Regions from separate parts of the Marinobacter salsuginis genome, predicted to be linked through region 4. Evidence: predicted binding sites of a transcription regulator. Region 4 holds the regulator's gene; each other region holds the start of a gene.
The links. Region 4 encodes FliA, which starts transcription of late flagellar genes. Its sites were predicted from a motif close to CTAAAGTTTNNNNNNNNNNNGCCGNTAA; they were not measured.
Positions count from the first base shown of each region.

Region 1 (4,214 bases), on a different contig from region 4:
ACAGCACGCTCCCGATTTGCGCTGGAAAGCGAATTGCGGGAAACGCTCAAAACCAACGGCCTCGATGTATTCTACCAGCCAATCATGGACCGCACGGGAACACAGCTGGAAAGTGCCGAGGCGCTGGTTCGCTGGAAGCATCCACAGCGGGGCTGGCTGTCACCGATCGAGTTTCTCGACGTAGCGCGCAGTGCCGGGCTGATGTACGAACTCGGCGCCTGTGTACTCAAGAACGTCTGCGCCCACTGGCGTCAGGCGAAAGACCAGAACACTCCCTTACCCACCATATCCGTCAATCTCTCCGCCGAGCAGGTGCTGGTGCCGGAATTACCGGAGTTGGTGAGGGAAATCTGCAAGAACCAGGATATGCCAGTCAGTGCCCTTCAGTTTGAAGTGACCGAGGATTCGATCCAGGGCGATTTCAGTGGGATAGGTCGGATTCTGGAGCAGCTGGTCGAAGCAGGCGCGGAGCTTGCCATAGATGATTTCGGCACCGGTTATTCATCGCTGTCGCGGCTAAAAACCCTGCCCTTCTCCCGCATCAAAATCGACCGATCGTTTATCAACAACCTCCCTGATGACGACAACGATTGCGCAATCACCCTGTCGATCATCGGGTTGGCCAGGGGACTCGGGCTTTCGGTGGTCGCCGAAGGGGTAGAAAGCGAAGCCCATGAAGCCTGGTTGTTCGAGAAAGGCTGCGACTACCTCCAGGGCTACCGTTACAGCAAACCGCTTCCCTATTCCGACTTCATCAGCCGTTATTGTTCCAGGTGATTGTGCACATCAAACCCGGGAAATATTGATAACACCTCAAGGAAGCTCGCCTCAGGCGCGGCACTGATCGTCAGGGGTTCACCCGAAACAGGATGGCGAAAGGCCATCATTGTCGCCGCCAGCATCAGACGCCCCTCACCGAAACGCTCGGCAAAATAACGGTTGTGTCGGCCCCGGCCGTGATTTGCATCGCCAATCATCGGGTGGTTGATATGCTTCATGTGCCTTCGCAACTGATGCTTGCGGCCTGTTTTTGGGCACAGTTCTACCACCGCGTAACGACTGGTCGGGTATTTCTCGATTTCCACCGGTATCTCGGTAGTCGCCAGGGTGCGGTAATGGGTAAGCGCATTGCGCACCGGGTGTTCGATCCCTTTCAGCCGCCGATCTTCTGGCTCTTCCCTCAGGGGATAATCAATCTCCCCTTGTTCCGGCGGCCAGCCACGCACCATGGCCAGATAGGTTTTCGCCACATCCCCGGCCATCATTGCCAAACCCAGCGTGCGAGCGGTGTCGCTGTCCCTGGCAAACGCCAGGATGCCCGAGGTGGGCCGGTCCAGTCGATGTACCGGGTAGACATGCTCGCCATCATTGAGCGCCCTGGCATATTGCAGGGCAAACTCGGTTTCGTGTCTGTCGATGGGGCTTCGATGCACCAGCAAGCCAGCTGGCTTGTGGACAATCAGAAGATACTCATCCCGATAAAGAACACTCAGCGGATTCGCCATCAGAAACCTGTCATAAAAAGTTCATAAACAAATTGATATAAAGTCTCATGGTTTTAGTTGCGATGCCGACATATCAATAAACATATACTAGAAACTGCCACGACAAATGATCTGTCACCTACATCCTGATCGGTAAGTATCAATGAACTGGTATTCCAAGAGCATTCTCAACCGGGTCCTTCTTGTCGTCCTTACGGCAAACCTGATTGTCGCCGCCGTGGCGGTGATTTACCTGAATTTCTCCCTGAAAGTCAAAGACGACTTCAACGAACTCGTGGGCACCAGGATGGTCAATGCTCTGGAAGCCCAGGACGTGCTTTCAGAGTTCAAGACCCAGGTCCAGGAATGGAAAAACGTCCTGATCCGCGGGTCAGACCCTGATCAACTGGATAAATACTGGGGCCGATTCCAGGAGCGCGAGGCGTCTATCCAGAGCCAGCTTGATGAGCTTATTCCCCGCATCCAGGAGCCCGAAGCAAAAGCTCTGATGTCTGATTTCAAACGGGCACACCAGACGATGGGAAGAGCCTACCGTCAGGGGTTTGAAGCATTCACCCGGTCCGGATTCGATCCGAACGCGGGCGATGCGGCGGTACAAGGAATTGACCGGGAACCCGCCAGACTGATCGTCGATGCCGCAGCCGCGGTCCGGGAAGATAGCCTTGTAAGGGCCGATACCCTCAACACCGTAGTTACAGAACGTAGCTGGCTGGTTGCAGGTCTGTTGATCGCCGCGATCGTTCTGGGCACCATCGCCCTGATTCTGATCCTGCTGTCGGGCGTGGTTCGTCCAGCCCAGAAGCTTACGTCACAGATTGCTCGTCTGGGAGACGGTGACCTTTCCGATCCGGTCACCATGCAACGCGCCGACGAATTGGGACAACTGGCCGATGCCGCACGAAGCCTGCACCGTTTCCTCAGCGATACCGGAAATCAGCTGAGCGAGAACGCCAGGCAACTGAACGAGACCGGAGAGTTGATCCGCAAGAACGCCGACAGTGTTGTCAGCCAGTCCGACCTGGCCCACCAGCGCATTGAGCAGATCGCCACGGCCATGAACGAGATGTCGGCGACGGCCGAAGATGTCGCCAGTCACGCGGCTTCAGTGGCTACCGAAGTCAGTCAGACATCTGACGAAACCGCCACTGCCGACTCACAGATAAACACGGCAGTAGACAGTATGCGGCGGCTTACAGACCAGATTCGAAGCTCCGCCGAAACCGTCAATCAGCTCGCCAGCGATGGTAAAAAAGTGGGCGACGTCATGCAGGTCATCCGGGAGATTGCGGACCAGACCAACCTGCTGGCGCTGAACGCCGCCATCGAAGCGGCCCGGGCAGGCGACGCCGGTCGTGGCTTTGCCGTGGTTGCCGATGAGGTGCGCAATCTGGCGGCGAAAACACAGGAAGCGACTGTCGAGATAGACCAGATCATTGGCGCCATCAGTGGCGCTTCAAGAGACGCCACCGAGTTCATGCAGGCGTCAGGCGTTGTGGCTCAGGAAAGCAGCGAGGCGGTGGAAGCCGTGCGCGCCACCCTGGGGGAAATCAACCGGCGGATGGGCAGCATCAATGATGCGACAACCCAGGTAGCCACGGCAGCCGAAGAGCAGACCAGCGTCTGTGAAGACATTAACCGCAATGTCACAGATGTAGCCGAAACGTCAGAAGCCATGCACCAGGCCGCAGAAAACAACCTGCGTACCGTTCCTGAACTTGAGGCCATGGCCACCAAAGCCCGGGAGTTGGCGAACCGGATCAGGCACTAGGCGCTGCGAAACCGGCTGGTCAGCCTTCCGAAAGCCTGGCCAGCCCGGTTGCCCAATACCAGCAATGACGGCGTGAGCAACAGCGTCAGCACCGTTGCAAATGCCAGTCCCCCGGCGATAGCACTGGAAAGCTGGGTCCACCACTGGGTAGAAGGCGCGCCCAGACCGAGGGACGGCGTAATCAAATCCACGTTGACGCCCAGAACCATGGGCATGAGCCCCAGCACGGTGGTGATCGCGGTAAGCAGAACCGGCCGCAGACGCAGGCAACCGGTTTCCAGGGCGGCCTCATAGGCCTCCATGCCGTCCTTGCGCATCTGGTTATAGGTATCGATCAGAATGATGTTGTTGTTTACCACGATACCCGCCAGTGCAATCGTGCCCATTCCCACCATCACAATGCCAAACGACTGGCCCGTGAACAGCAGGCCCAACAGCACGCCCGCCGTCGACAGTACGATCGCCGACAGAATCAGGAAGGTCTGGTACATCGAATTGAACTGTGTCACCAGTATCAACAGCATCAACCCGATAGCCACCAGGAAGGCGGTCGCCAGGAAGTTGGAGGCCTGTTGCTGATCCTCGTTCTCGCCGGCAAACTTCACCGAAACACCCTCGGGTGGTTCTGGCATCTCCGCCTGCAGGGCCCGCAGCAGCTCGTCCACACGACGGCCCGGTGCCAGATCGGATTTGATCGTCACGGTCCGCTGGCCATCCACCCGGACAATACTGTTGGTCTTGTCACCCGCGCGAAGATCCACGAATTCTGAAAGCGGCACCTGGCCCCGTGAGGTATGGATGGTCTGGCGTTGCAGGTGGTCCAGTTCCCGCCAGTTGTTGGGCACGCGCACCACAATATCCACTTCGTCCCGCACGTCTTCCGGGCGATAGGTCGCCAGTTTCAATCCGTTGGTAACCAGGCGCACGGCACTTCCGATACC
Region 1 is NZ_BGZH01000002.1:202,254-206,467, forward strand. Features, by position in the region: gene GJU83_RS12170 (putative bifunctional diguanylate cyclase/phosphodiesterase) at 1-777, shown strand, start outside; gene GJU83_RS12175 (pseudouridine synthase) at 762-1,505, opposite strand; gene GJU83_RS12180 (methyl-accepting chemotaxis protein) at 1,648-3,273, shown strand; gene GJU83_RS12185 (efflux RND transporter permease subunit) at 3,270-4,214, opposite strand, start outside.
Region 1: the regulator FliA is predicted to act here: its motif matches at 1,550-1,577, upstream of GJU83_RS12180 (methyl-accepting chemotaxis protein).

Region 2 (4,214 bases), on a different contig from region 4:
CTGGTGGAAAGCCTGCGCCGTATCCAGCACCATCTGTTCGACCTTGGCGGCGAATTTGCCATTCCCGGCAGCCGTGTGATCGGCGACGAACACATTGAGTGGTTGGAGGGCACGTTGGACCAGCACAACGAGGGTCTGCCACCACTGAAGAACTTTGTATTGCCAGGCGGTAGCCCCGCTGCAGCCCAATGCCACCTTGCCCGTGCGGTCTGTCGCCGTGCAGAGCGGGTTGTCGTCGCCCTCGGCCACGAGGATTCGATCAACACCGCTTCCCGGCACTACCTGAATCGTCTCTCCGATCTGTTATTCGTCATTGCCCGCGTATTAGCCCGGCGCGAGGGCGGTGAGGAAATTCTCTGGGAACAAAAAAAATCCGGCCTCTAGGGCCGGATTTTTAGTTGTCTCGCTCCAGTTCTGGCGCCAGTCAGACTTTAAAGGCCTCCACCAGACGCTGAAGTGAGGCCGTCAGTTGCGACATTTCCCTCGAGGATCCCAGTGTCTCCTCGGCATTGGCGGCCGTTTTATGGCCCAGTTCGCCAATCTGCTCGACACTGGCATTCACGTTTTTCGCAACGGCAGACTGCTCTTCTGCCGCCTGTGCAATCTGGTGGCTCATATCCACGATCACCGAGATGCCTTTGGCGATCCTGTCCAGAGCTTCCGTCACTTCACCAGACTTCTGCACCGTTGTCTCGGTAACGTCCCGGCTGTTGGTCATGGCCGAAACCGCGTCTTTCACGCCGCTCTGAAGCCGGGAAATCATGCCTTCGATCTCTTCGGTGGATTTATGGGTACGCTGAGAGAGTGAGCGGACCTCATCGGCAACTACCGCAAACCCACGACCCTGCTCACCTGCCCTCGCGGCCTCAATCGCAGCATTCAGGGCCAACAGGTTGGTCTGTTCGGCAATCGCCTTGATCTCTATCAGCACCTGGCTGATGTTGTCGCTGTCCTTGCTGACCCGGTTAATCACTTCCACGGCGCCGGATATCTCGCCTGCCAGCTTGTTGATGGTTTCTACGGTATCAGCAACGACACCACGACCGGTCTCGGTGTCCTGCTCGGCGTTGCTGGCGCTGTCTGCCACCCGGTGAGCGCTTTCGGTAACTTCGTGAACCGCCTCGACCATCTGGTTCATGGCTTCGTTGATCTGGCCGCTTTCTTCCATCTGCCGTGCCACGGCTTCGCTGTTGGCCGCCGCAGTATCATTGACCCGGGTTGCCTGCTGGTCCACATCCGCCGTAGTCCGGCTGACGGAACGGATAAGCTCGGCAATCCGGTCCGTCATGTTATTGAATTCCGTGGTCAGCTCACCCAGTTCGTCGCGATTGCGCAGCATGATGTGGGTGGTCATATCGCCGGCAGCGACGCTGCGAGCCGCTTCGCTGAACCGGTTAATGGCGGTGCGTACAGACATGAAGAAGCCGATATAGAGATAGACCACCACCAGAAGAACAACAACCAGGGCGATGACGATCAGCCGGCGCTGATTGACCTCACTGTTCAGCCGCGCCTGCAGATTCTCGTCGACCACGTTGAAAGCCGCCGCCTTGACCTGATTATAGTGAGCCAGTTGCCCGGACATCAGGTCGTTGTATTCAGTCCAGGGCATTTCCAGGCGCATCGGCGTAATCACGTTCACATCCAGTTGATCCCGAACCACCATCAGGCTCTCATCAACCCGCTGGATGGCATTACCCGCCCGCTCAGCCAAAGCCGGCGATGCCTCAGAGGCCAGGGCCAACGCTGGTGAGAGCAGTGAACTGCGATTGGTCAACTGGTCATAGATTTCGTTCAGCGTTTCGCTCAGCGCATAGCCTACCTGTCCCTCGACCAGGGCATAGATACCGTAGGATTTTGCCTGGCCAATCACGGTGCGGGCTGCCGGCAGTGAGTCGCGGACAAGTCCCAGAATCAACTGATTTTCCCGGGACGCCCCCTGCCCCAGGCCCGAGATTTCAATGGTGGCCGAAAGCAGGGCCTGAGCCTTCTGGACAAATTCCTGGTAATACTTGAACTGCGGATCGAAGTTACCCTGATAGTTGTCTTCAGACCGCAGAGCCTCCCACTCCTGCCGAAGGTCGTTGACCTGCTCGGCCCAGGAGCCAGATGTATCGAAAGAACGCTCCTCGGCAGTCAGGGCCGCCAGCGTATTATCGATCTCACTGGCAGCCTCTTCCGACACCGCCATAATAGCGCTCTCGTCCTTGATGATCGCGGGTGAGCGATAATCGCGATAATCCATCGCGGCGTCCACCAGCCGGTCAACCTGCTGAAGCTGCTCAAGCCCCTCGACACCTCGGGTCATGGTCTGGACGGAACGGTTCAGCTCGGAAATGGCGAGCCAGGACAGCCCACCGATCGGTAACAGGAACAGAATGCTGATGAGACTGAACTTGTAAACCATCGGCAGCCGGTTCATCAGTGCAATGGCGGGATTAATGAGTTGCTTCACAGGGACCCTCGTGCTGGCAAAAAACAACTGAACTCATGTTCTTTTCTTATATTGTCGCCTAAAGTCTTAAAAACTTAAGCATTCTTTCTTGTTAAACTGTAATGTTTTATAAAATCCGGCTCAGACAACCCCGGAAATGACCAGCAGAGCGAGCGTGCATATCCAGACCAGCATGCTTCTGTTCAACAAATCCCTTACTGCTCTCAGGCTACGTCCTCCGAACGCTGTCCACTCATCCGGATGAACCCGGGAAAAGCGGGCTGGATCCAGCGCATACCCGGTTAACGACCCGTTGGCCGAAATCATGAGCACCTCCCCGGCTTTTTTGGTCACACCGGTCAGCGTGCGGCGGGTTTCCCGCAGCCAGCCGGCCAGGTCTCCGGCAATTCCGAAGGTCAGGGAAAGAAGCCTGGCAGGGATCCAGCCGGCGAGGTTCGCCAACCCGGAAAAGCGCGGCCTTGCCGGAGCCTGGGGCCACTGATCGGCAAGAGCAACCAGACCGCGGGCGAGAAGGGCAACGCCGATACCACCAACCACGTACCAGAAAGCCACCAGAAAGAAGCGCTGGAACACCGACACCATAAGTGCCTTCGACAGCGAGAGGTGCATGGCCTCGGGAGACACCGCTGCTCCCCGTTCATCAGCCGGCAAAAGATCTTTCACATGATGCCAGGCTGACTGCATGTCCCCCCGCTGCCATGCCTCTGCGTAGGCCCGGAGGATCTGTCGCCAGCCAGGCGTTCCCATGAGAACGACCAGAACCAGGAATTCCAGTGGGTAAGCAGCCATTCTCCAGCCGGAGGCGACCAGGAGATATTGCGCAAGCCCGAGCAGAAAGGCCGGTAATAAAACCAGTGCCAGCCCGATACCTATCCCGGACTCACGGCCTGCCCTGACCCGGCTGCCATGCCTGAACCAGCGACGCCAGACCTCGTCACCGGAGAGCAGATCAAGGGAATCCAGACGCCTGCGAACCATGTAAGCCAGCAGAAACACAACAAACACCATTCAGACGTTCCTCCCCGAACCTCTGGCTGCGTGCAGCCCCGCCCGGAAGTACTGCCAGTCGAAGGCCGGCCCCGGATCAGTTTTCCTGCCCGGCGCAATGTCGCAGTGGCCGGTGATACGGTCATCAGTGATGGCCGGCCAGGCAGCCATAATCAGGTCCGCCACCTCTGCCAACCTACGATACTGTTCAGGGGTGTAAGGAATGTCGTCAGTCCCCTCCAGTTCTATGCCGATGGAGAAATCATTGCACTCGTCCTGACCTTCGAAACACGAACGGCCAGCATGCCAGGCGCGCTCAAGCAGACTGACAAACTGAACCAGAACACCATCCCGACGAATCAACAGATGGGCGGATACCTGAACGCCCTCGATGGTCTGGAAATATGGGTGCGCGGAGTGATCAAGCCGGTTGCAGAAGAAGTCCTCTATTTCAGGACCGCCAAACTGCCCGGGAGGCAGGCTGATGTTGTGGACGACCAACAGGGAGATGGGTACCCCGTCCGGACGGGGCCCGAAATTTGGCGAGGGACACCAGCGGGCGAAGGGAATCAGTCCGGTTTCACGAAGCAATCTTGCATCGGTACCGGAATCAGTATGGCGTTCGGCAAAAACGTCTGTATCGGGCAAAGTAATTCCAGATGTATCAGAGGATTACACTCTCCGATTGAATCACAAACTTGCCACGGTTGCTACGAATCAGTCCTTGCGGCTGCTGCGCAGGTTGTCGATGATCGACTCCAGTGCCCGATCA
Region 2 is NZ_BGZH01000003.1:489,725-493,938, forward strand. Features, by position in the region: gene GJU83_RS16290 (cob(I)yrinic acid a,c-diamide adenosyltransferase) at 1-384, shown strand, start outside; gene GJU83_RS16295 (methyl-accepting chemotaxis protein) at 425-2,455, opposite strand; gene GJU83_RS16300 (regulatory signaling modulator protein AmpE) at 2,576-3,463, opposite strand; gene ampD (1,6-anhydro-N-acetylmuramyl-L-alanine amidase AmpD) at 3,464-4,033, opposite strand; gene GJU83_RS16310 (DUF1631 domain-containing protein) at 4,160-4,214, opposite strand, start outside.
Region 2: the regulator FliA is predicted to act here: its motif matches at 2,507-2,534, upstream of GJU83_RS16295 (methyl-accepting chemotaxis protein).

Region 3 (4,214 bases), on a different contig from region 4:
CGGACATCCGGGTAACCTCGTCCACTGCCTCGCGAAGTTGCAATACAACGGCTCCTGCCCGCTCGGAAATACCGCTGGCCTGGACGCTGCAGCGGGTAACCACCTGTGAAGCACGCTCCGACGAATTCACCAGAGTTTCGATGGAACTACTGATCTCCTCGGTCGCCTTCTGGCTATTCTGGGCCAGGCTGCGCACCTCATCCGCAACCACCGCGAAGCCCCGGCCCTGTTCACCGGCCCGGGCCGCTTCAATAGCGGCATTCAGAGCCAACAAATTGGTCTGGTCGGCGATGGACTTTATCGAATCCAGAACCCTGGTGATGGATTCCATATTCTTTCGCAAGTCCTCTATGCCGGCCTCAGCTTCCTCCAGTTCCCTGGCCATAGCACGGGTGTCCTCAGCGGAGGATTCCACCTCGGCTGCGCTGCGGCTGACCGCCTCATGAGTGCGCTTGGCGCTGGCTGCCGATTCCGCGGTGTTCTGGGACACTTCGTTGATGGCGGAGGACATTTCCTCAATGGCCGACGCCACCTGCTCAGTCTGCTCTGCCTGCTGATTCACACTCTCCAGAGTATGTGAGGAAGTACCCGACAATTGTTCAGATGCACTGGCCTGGCGCTGGGAAGCCTCCTCGACCCTGAAGATCACTTCTTTCAGGTCCGACACCATTTTGAGCATGGAGCCGTAAACACCCGTTGCCCTGTCACTTTCGGACGAATCGATGACCAGATTACCCGCAGCCACCTGCTCCGCCAGTGCCTGCAATTCGGCCGGGTCTCTGCCGAGGGGTTTCATGATCCGCACTGCGGTCCAGACCGCCACGGCCACTACAGCCAGGATCACAATAGCAATGGCTATCGCGGCCAGCGTCCACATTTCACGCACGGGCGCCAAGGCCTCGTCTTCGCTGATCTCCGCCACCAGCGCCCAGTTCAACCCGCCTACAGCAACTGGCCTGTGGGCGGAAAACACTGGTTCGCCCCGGTAGGACGTAACCACGCCTTCACCGGAATTCCCAGCCAGAGCTTCATCCACCGATGTCGAACTTATGCGCCCATTCTCCGGGTCGGCAAAGGAAGCGACAACGCTGCGGTTTTCCGGATCCAGGTATGAGTCTGACCGCATCAGGTTATCCGGGCCCACCAGATAGGCATCCCCGGTTTCGCCCATGCCATCTCGCTCCATCATGATGTTGTTCAGGCTGTCGATGGGGAACTGGAAGGCCAGCACGGCCAGCCGCTCATCCTTTTCGGAATATATGGGGGTTGCCACAAATCCGGCGGGCGCACCGTAGGACGGTACATACCGAGTAAAATCAACAAAAGTCGGAGCAGTATCCTGTCCGTCAGACAGCGCCTGACGATAAGCTGCCGCAAGGCCGGAATCCGCGTAGGGACCGTCTTTCAGGGAGGTAGCAAAATCAACCTCTTTGGCTACGGAATAGATAACATGGCCTGTATCGGCATCAATGAGATAAATATCGTAGTAGCCGAACGCCTCCTGAAACTCCTTGAACGAGGTGTGCCACTGTTTGTGAAGGGTGTTATAAAACTGCGCGATATGGACGTCGGCCGATACCAATTCGTCTTTCTGCCCCACAGGATTCGGGTTGTCCACGATGTAACCCATCTGCAGAGCCAGGCTGTTTTTGCTGAGGGATGCAACGAAATCCGAGGCTGAACGTCCCTTAGCACCACCATTTTGCTGTAAGGGTGGCAAGAAATTCTGCTGATAATAAGCCTCGACGTTTTCTCGTAAGGTCGACTGCTCCTCTTGTACCAGTTTTTCGTAATTCTGAAATGCCAAACCAAACCCCTGGGCCGCCGTTCGGGTCCCGCGATTATTGGCCATGGCTTTCAGCTGCCGGGCAATAGTGCTGAGATAATCTTCAACACTATGCTGCTTGTTGGTAGCCGCAATAGAGAGTTGTTGCAACGCCTGTTCCGTCAGGCTCTGTCGGGCAATTTCGGCGTTAAAAAACGAGATGGCAATGACGGGAAGCAGGCCAACCAGCAGCAAGGTCAGCAAAAGACGTTTCTTGAGAGTCATCAATAGCCCTTCTTTTATATTGTTCTTATGTTAACCATCGGCTATCGGCAGGTTTTCTTTAGCCCAGAACAACTCAAAAAAGAGGCGAATCTTATTTAACCAATTGAAATGGGAGGGGAAGTAACTCCCCTCCCACTCGATTCAGGCGCTACCACGTTACCAGTAGATGCCCCGCATGATGGCGGCGAAAGCCACCTGCTCTGTGGACACCTTCGGCTTCTCGCCGGATCGACTGCCGGCGGCGGCAGGTGAATCCGGGAACATCCGGTAACCGGTGTTCATGACAATCTCGCCCATCTTGGGTGCCAGGGCATGCAGCACCTGGGCAAAAATCCCGAGACGAGTCGCGATGCGTTTCGGTCGATAAACAATCGCGTCAGCGACCATGCCTGCGGCCTCGTCCGGCGTAAGGGTAGGCACAGAATCGTAGATCTTGGTCGGCGCAATCATCGGGGTCTTCACCAACGGCATGTTGATGGTGGTGAAGGTCACGTTGCGATCTGACCACTCCGCAGCAGCGCAACGGCTGAATGCATCCAGGGCAGACTTGGACGCCACGTAGGCCGAGAATCGGGGCGCGTTGGTCAACACCCCGATAGACGAGATGTTCACTACGTGCCCTCGGCGGTTCTCCAGCATCTTCGGCGCAAAGCCCATGATCAGGCGCACGGAACCGAAGTAGTTCAGCTGCATGGTGCGCTCGAAATCGTGGAATCGATCGAACGACAGGTCCAGTGACCGGCGAATGGAACGCCCGGCATTGTTGACCAGCACATCCACGTGGCCGTGGTTATCCAGAACGGTCTTCACAAACTCATCGCACGCGTCCATGTCGGAGAAATCGCACGGATAGGCGTGCACGCTCGCTCCGCGAGACTCCAGCTCCGCGGTCACTTCCTTCAGACGCTCCAGTTTCCGGGCGCCGATCACCAGGATGGCGCCAGCGTCTGCCAGTTTTTGCGCCGTGGCCAGACCGATACCGGACGTTGCACCTGTCACTACGCACACGCGACCTTCAACCGTGCCCTTGAGCGTGCGGTCCTTGAACAGGTCCGGGTCCAGATTGCGCTCCCAGTAGTCCCAGATCACCGGCGCGTAGTCCGGCAGCCGGGGCACTTCAATACCGGTGCCTTTCAAAACGCGCTCGGTTTCACGGGCGTCGAACCGGGTCGGGTAATTGATGAATGACATCACGGAGGGCGGAATGCCCATGTCGTCGAGGATTGCCGAGGTCAGCCGCTTCACGGGCGGAAGATTCTTCAGACTCTGGCGAATGAACGGCGGAATAAAGCCGAACATTCTGGAATCAATCCGCATCCCCATCTTGGGTGCGTGCCCCGCCTCACTAAAGATATTGAGGATTTCGCCAACCTTGTACGGATCACTGTCCACCAGGTGGAAGCACTTGCCGTCTTCACCCTCAAGGTGGGCAATGTGGTCCATGGCGTTAACTACGAAATCCACCGGCACAATGTTCAGACGCCCGCCTTCGACACCAATGGTCGGCACCCACTGGGGTAGCGCATGGCGAATTTTCTGAATCATCTTGAAGAAGTAGTAGGGGCCATCCACCTTGTCCATTTCGCCGGTGGAAGAATGACCAATTACCATGCCCGGGCGGTAAATGCGGAAGGGAACCTTACATTCCTCCCGAACCACCTTTTCAGATTCGTGCTTGGTGCGCAGGTAAGGATGGTCCAGCTTCTCGGCTTCCTCGAACATGTCTTCGCGGAAAATCCCCTTGAACAGACCGGCAGCCGCGATGGAAGACACGTGATGGAAGTGTTTGGCGCCCATTGCCTCGGCAGCACTCACCGAAGCCCGAGTGCCCTCGATGTTGGTCGCCTGCTGAGCTTCTTCGTCTGCCCCCATGTCGTACACGGCGGCGAGGTGAAAGAAGTGGTCGATTTTCCCTTTCAGGGCTTTCAGTGTCTTGGCGTCAATACCCAGATTTTTGCTGGTCAGGTCGCCTATGACAGCCTTCACCTGGGTTTCATCCGCACCCCACCGCTCGCGCAATTTGTCCAACTTGTCCTGGGATTGTTCACGCACCAGAACGTGGACAGTACCCCCACGTGCCAGAAGCTTCTCCACGAGGAAACGGCCAATAAATCCGGTGCCACCCGTCAGGAAATAATTCATCGATCTTCCACCCTGCCTGTTG
Region 3 is NZ_BGZH01000002.1:34,018-38,231, forward strand. Features, by position in the region: gene GJU83_RS11445 (methyl-accepting chemotaxis protein) at 1-2,050, opposite strand, end outside; gene GJU83_RS11450 (SDR family oxidoreductase) at 2,207-4,192, opposite strand.
Region 3: the regulator FliA is predicted to act here: its motif matches at 2,085-2,112, upstream of GJU83_RS11445 (methyl-accepting chemotaxis protein).

Region 4 (4,214 bases):
AGGACTCTCCCCCGGCTGTCGGGCTTCCGCCCTTGCCGTGCAGATCGTCCAACAATTTTTCGAATTCGTCGTCGGTGATCAGATCGTCGCTGCCACCGCCTTCTGCCTTTGCCGCCGGCTTTTCTTCTTTGCTGACAGCATCGTCCTCGCCCGCAGGTGCGCCGGCAAACTGCCCTTTTCCATGCAGCTGGTCGAGCAGCGCCTCGAACTCGTCGTCGGTTATCTCGTCGTCGCCGGAACCCTCCCAGTCACCGGAAGACGCTCCGGAGTCTGAAGCCGGTGCCTGGTCTTCGCTCTTTTCGTCCTGCAAGGCATCCAGAAGCTGTTCGAATTCGTCGTCGGTGATGTCGCCACCATCCTCCGCCGGTTCACTCTCTTCGTGTTCTGGCTGAGGGTCGGCGACAGGCGCTCCCTCACCTTCTGGCAGGGCCAGGGCATCGAGGCGGGCAATCAGTTCGTCCGGAGCCGGTGTTGGTTCCTCGTGATTGCGAACCTCTTCAAACATGGCATTAACGTTATCCAGGGCCTCCAGAACCACGTCCATCAGTTCGGAGTCCACCTTACGCTTGTGATTGCGCAGGGTATCGAAAACGTTCTCGGCGGAGTGGCAGCAATTTACCAGCGCTTCAAGCTGAAGGAAGCCCGCGCCGCCTTTAACGGTGTGAAAGCCACGGAAAATGGCGTTGAGCAGATCACTGTCGTCAGGATGTTGCTCAAGATCTACCAACTGCTCTGACAGCTTTTCGAGAATTTCACCGGCTTCTACCAGGAAGTCCTGCAAAATCTCTTCATCAGCATCAAACGCCATGCGTTACCCTCTTTGTTCAGAAACCGAGACTGGACAACAGGTCGTCAACGTCATCCTGTCCCGAAACTACATCTTCACGCTCATCGGCCTTGATCTGGGGCCCGACGCCCTTCTCTGCAGATTCTTCCTTCTCTTCAATCTGGTGCACGGTGCCGGTGAGCTGATCCACATGGCTGGCCATCACCACCAGGCTGAGCATCTGCTCCTCAACCTCTTTTACCAGGGCGGTGACCTTCTGGATAACCTGGCCCGTCAAATCCTGATAATCCTGAGCAAGCAGAATTTCCGAAAGATTGTTGTACATGGTGTCAGCGTCGCTGGCCGTACTGACAAAAAAGCGATCAATCCGGCCGTACAGTTCCCGGAACTCCGCCGGCTGCATCTCCCGACGACGCAGACGTTGCCATTCGTCCCGCAAGGAGGCCGCCTCTTCCCGAAACGCGTTGGCCACCGGCATGGTTTCCTCAACCAGATCCATGGTGCGGTTGGCCGCTTCGCCGGTCATCTGCACAACGTATTCGAGGCGATCGGAGGCGTCTGTCATCTTCGACAGCGCTTCTTGCTGTTCCGCGTTCCGGGGGTCAATCTGGAAGTTCCGGATGGCTTCGTGCAGGCTCCGGGTCAATCGCCCTACCTCGCGGTACAGACTTTGATCCCTGACCTCGCTGAGTTCATTGATCAGGGTCATGGCTTTGGCATAATCACCGGCATCAACACTCTCTGCCAGCTCTGCTGCCTGCCGCTGGAGCTTTTCGGTCACCTCCGGCTCAAGGCCCCGATGGTTCTTTTTGCTATCGCTCATGAGAGCCATCCGACCTCTGGTTACTGGATTCTTTCAAAGATTTTCTCAATCTTTTCCTTGAGCACAGCGGCAGTGAACGGTTTGACAACGTAGCCGTTCACACCCGCCTGAGCCGCGGCAACAATCTGGTCGCGCTTCGCCTCAGCCGTTACCATCAATACCGGCAGGGTTTTCAGATTCTCGTCAGCCCGGACAGCCTTCAGAAGATCGAACCCGGACATGCCCGGCATGTTCCAGTCGGTGACCAGAAAGTCGTATTTGCCGCTCTTCAGCATCGGCAAGGCTGTGTTGCCATCGTCTGCTTCATCGGTGTTGGTGAAGCCCAGATCACGCAGCAGGTTTTTGATGATCCGTCGCATTGTGGAGAAATCATCCACAATGAGGATTTTCATGTTTTTGTCCAATGGGACCTCCAGTTAGTAACACCCGGAATTCGTTTGACCTTCGCGTTCAAAGTCTAGCAGGCCGCTGTTTAAACCGCTTATTGTCAGACCTTTGCTTCCGTTGTAAAGCATCGGTTACCAAAAACTACAGACTGCACCTTCGCAGACACAGACTGAACGCAATCAGCTGTCCGGTTCCTGGCGCCAATCCGACAACCGCCCCCGAAGGCGCAAGGCAGCCTGGCTGTGAATCTGGCTGACCCTGCTCTCGCTGACGCCCAGCACGGCGCCTATTTCCTTGAGGTTCAGCTCTTCCTGGTAATAAAGGCTCAGAACCAGTTTTTCCCGCTCCGGCAGGTCTTCAATGGCCTCAGCCAGGCTCCGCCGGAAGGCATCGGAGGACAACCCCTCCAGAGGGTTATCCTGCGTCTCTGTCTGTTCTATCGGCAGCTCTCCGGATTCATTGAGCTCATCGAGGCTAAAAAGTCGGCCACTGTTGGAATCGGAAAGATAGGAATGATACTCCGCCAGCTCCATACCCAGCTCCTCGGCCACTTCCTGATCCTGGGCTTCCCGGCCAAGCCGGTCTTCCACAGCCTTGATGGCCCGGGAAATGCGACGGGCGTTTCGATGCACGGAGCGGGGAACCCAGTCGCCCTTGCGGATTTCATCGACCATCGCCCCACGAATCCGGATACCGGCGTAGGTCTCGAAGGTGGCTCCTTTGGTGGAACTGTATCGCTGGGCAGCCTCAAGCAGGCCAATCATGCCGGCCTGCATAAGATCTTCAAGCTGAACGGAAGCCGGCAGGCGGGCCATCAAATGGAGGGCGATTTTCTTGACCAGCGGCGCGTGTTGCTCAACAAGCTGAGATGCCTTCTGCGCACCTGACTGGTTATAAATTCCGAGGTTTTTCGCCAATGTCATGTATCCGGTTTCTTGTTTGACTGGATCCGATTCAGACTTCGACGAGCCGCTCCACAAAGAATTCCAGATGTCCACGGGGTGAGGACGGCAACGGCCAGCTGTCTACCTTGTCGGCCAGAGACTTGATGGCCAGGGAGGCTTTCGCTCTGGGATAGGCATCCAGCACTGCCCTCTGTCTCTGGACTGCTTTCTTCACTGCCTCATCGTAGGGGACTATACCGACATATTGTAGTGCCACATCGAGGAAGCGCTCGGTGACCCGAGTCAGTTTTTCGAACAGATGCCGGCCTTCCTGCTCATTCCGCACCTGGTTGGCAAGAATGCGGAAACGATTGGTTCCATAATCCCGGTTCATCAGCTTGATCAGGGCGTAGGCATCGGTGATGGACGTGGGTTCGTCACACACCACCAACAGTAATTCCTGGGACGCCCTGAGAAAGCTGACCACCGATTCGGAGATACCGGCGGCGGTGTCGACGATCAGTACATCGATCTGATCCCCCAGCTCGCTGAACGCATTAATGAGCCCGGCATGCTCCATGGGACTGAGCTGGGTCATCCGCTGGGTACCTGAGGAGGCAGGAACGATCTTTATGCCGCCGGGACCATTTACCAGAACGTCCTTGAGGTCACAGTCGCCTGCCAGAACATCCTGAAGGTTACGGTTGGCGGTGATGCCCAGCAATACGTCGATGTTGGCGAGCCCAAGATCGGCGTCGAGCAGCACCACTCTCCGGCCTTTCTGCGCCAGGGCAATTCCGAGGTTGACCGACACGTTACTCTTGCCGACTCCACCTTTACCGCCGGAAACTGCAATCACCTGTACCGGATGTGCTCTGCTCATACTGTTTTTTGTCTCTTGCCACGTTTCGCCGGTGCGTTTCCGACGCCTGCTGTCAATCTGTCCGGTCTCAGGCGTGCTCTTTCAGGCCCTCTGCGACCGCCTGCTGTTGCTGGAGTGTTTTAAGCCGATCCACGGCCAGCCGCACCAGCGGAACAGCTTCTGCGTGGTGCAGATCTTCAGGAATCTTCTGCCCGTCTGTGTAGTAGGCTACCGGCAGACCGGTTTCCATGACAAAACCGAGGGACTCACCCAATGTGAGGGCCTCATCGATCTTGGTCATCACACAGCCCGCAAGATTTGCCATCTTATAGCAATGCCAGACGGATTTCATGATGCGCGGCTGACTGGTTGCCGAGACGACCAGATGCGTTTTGACATTGTGATGGCTGCGAGCCAGTTCGGCCAGCTGTTCCTGATAACCTTTATCCGAACTTGTCAGCCCGGCAGTAT
Region 4 is NZ_BGZH01000001.1:575,024-579,237, forward strand. Features, by position in the region: gene GJU83_RS02615 (chemotaxis protein CheA) at 1-808, opposite strand, end outside; gene GJU83_RS02620 (protein phosphatase CheZ) at 825-1,610, opposite strand; gene cheY (chemotaxis response regulator CheY) at 1,631-2,014, opposite strand; gene GJU83_RS02630 (RNA polymerase sigma factor FliA) at 2,177-2,920, opposite strand; gene GJU83_RS02635 (MinD/ParA family protein) at 2,952-3,764, opposite strand; gene flhF (flagellar biosynthesis GTPase FlhF) at 3,832-4,214, opposite strand, start outside.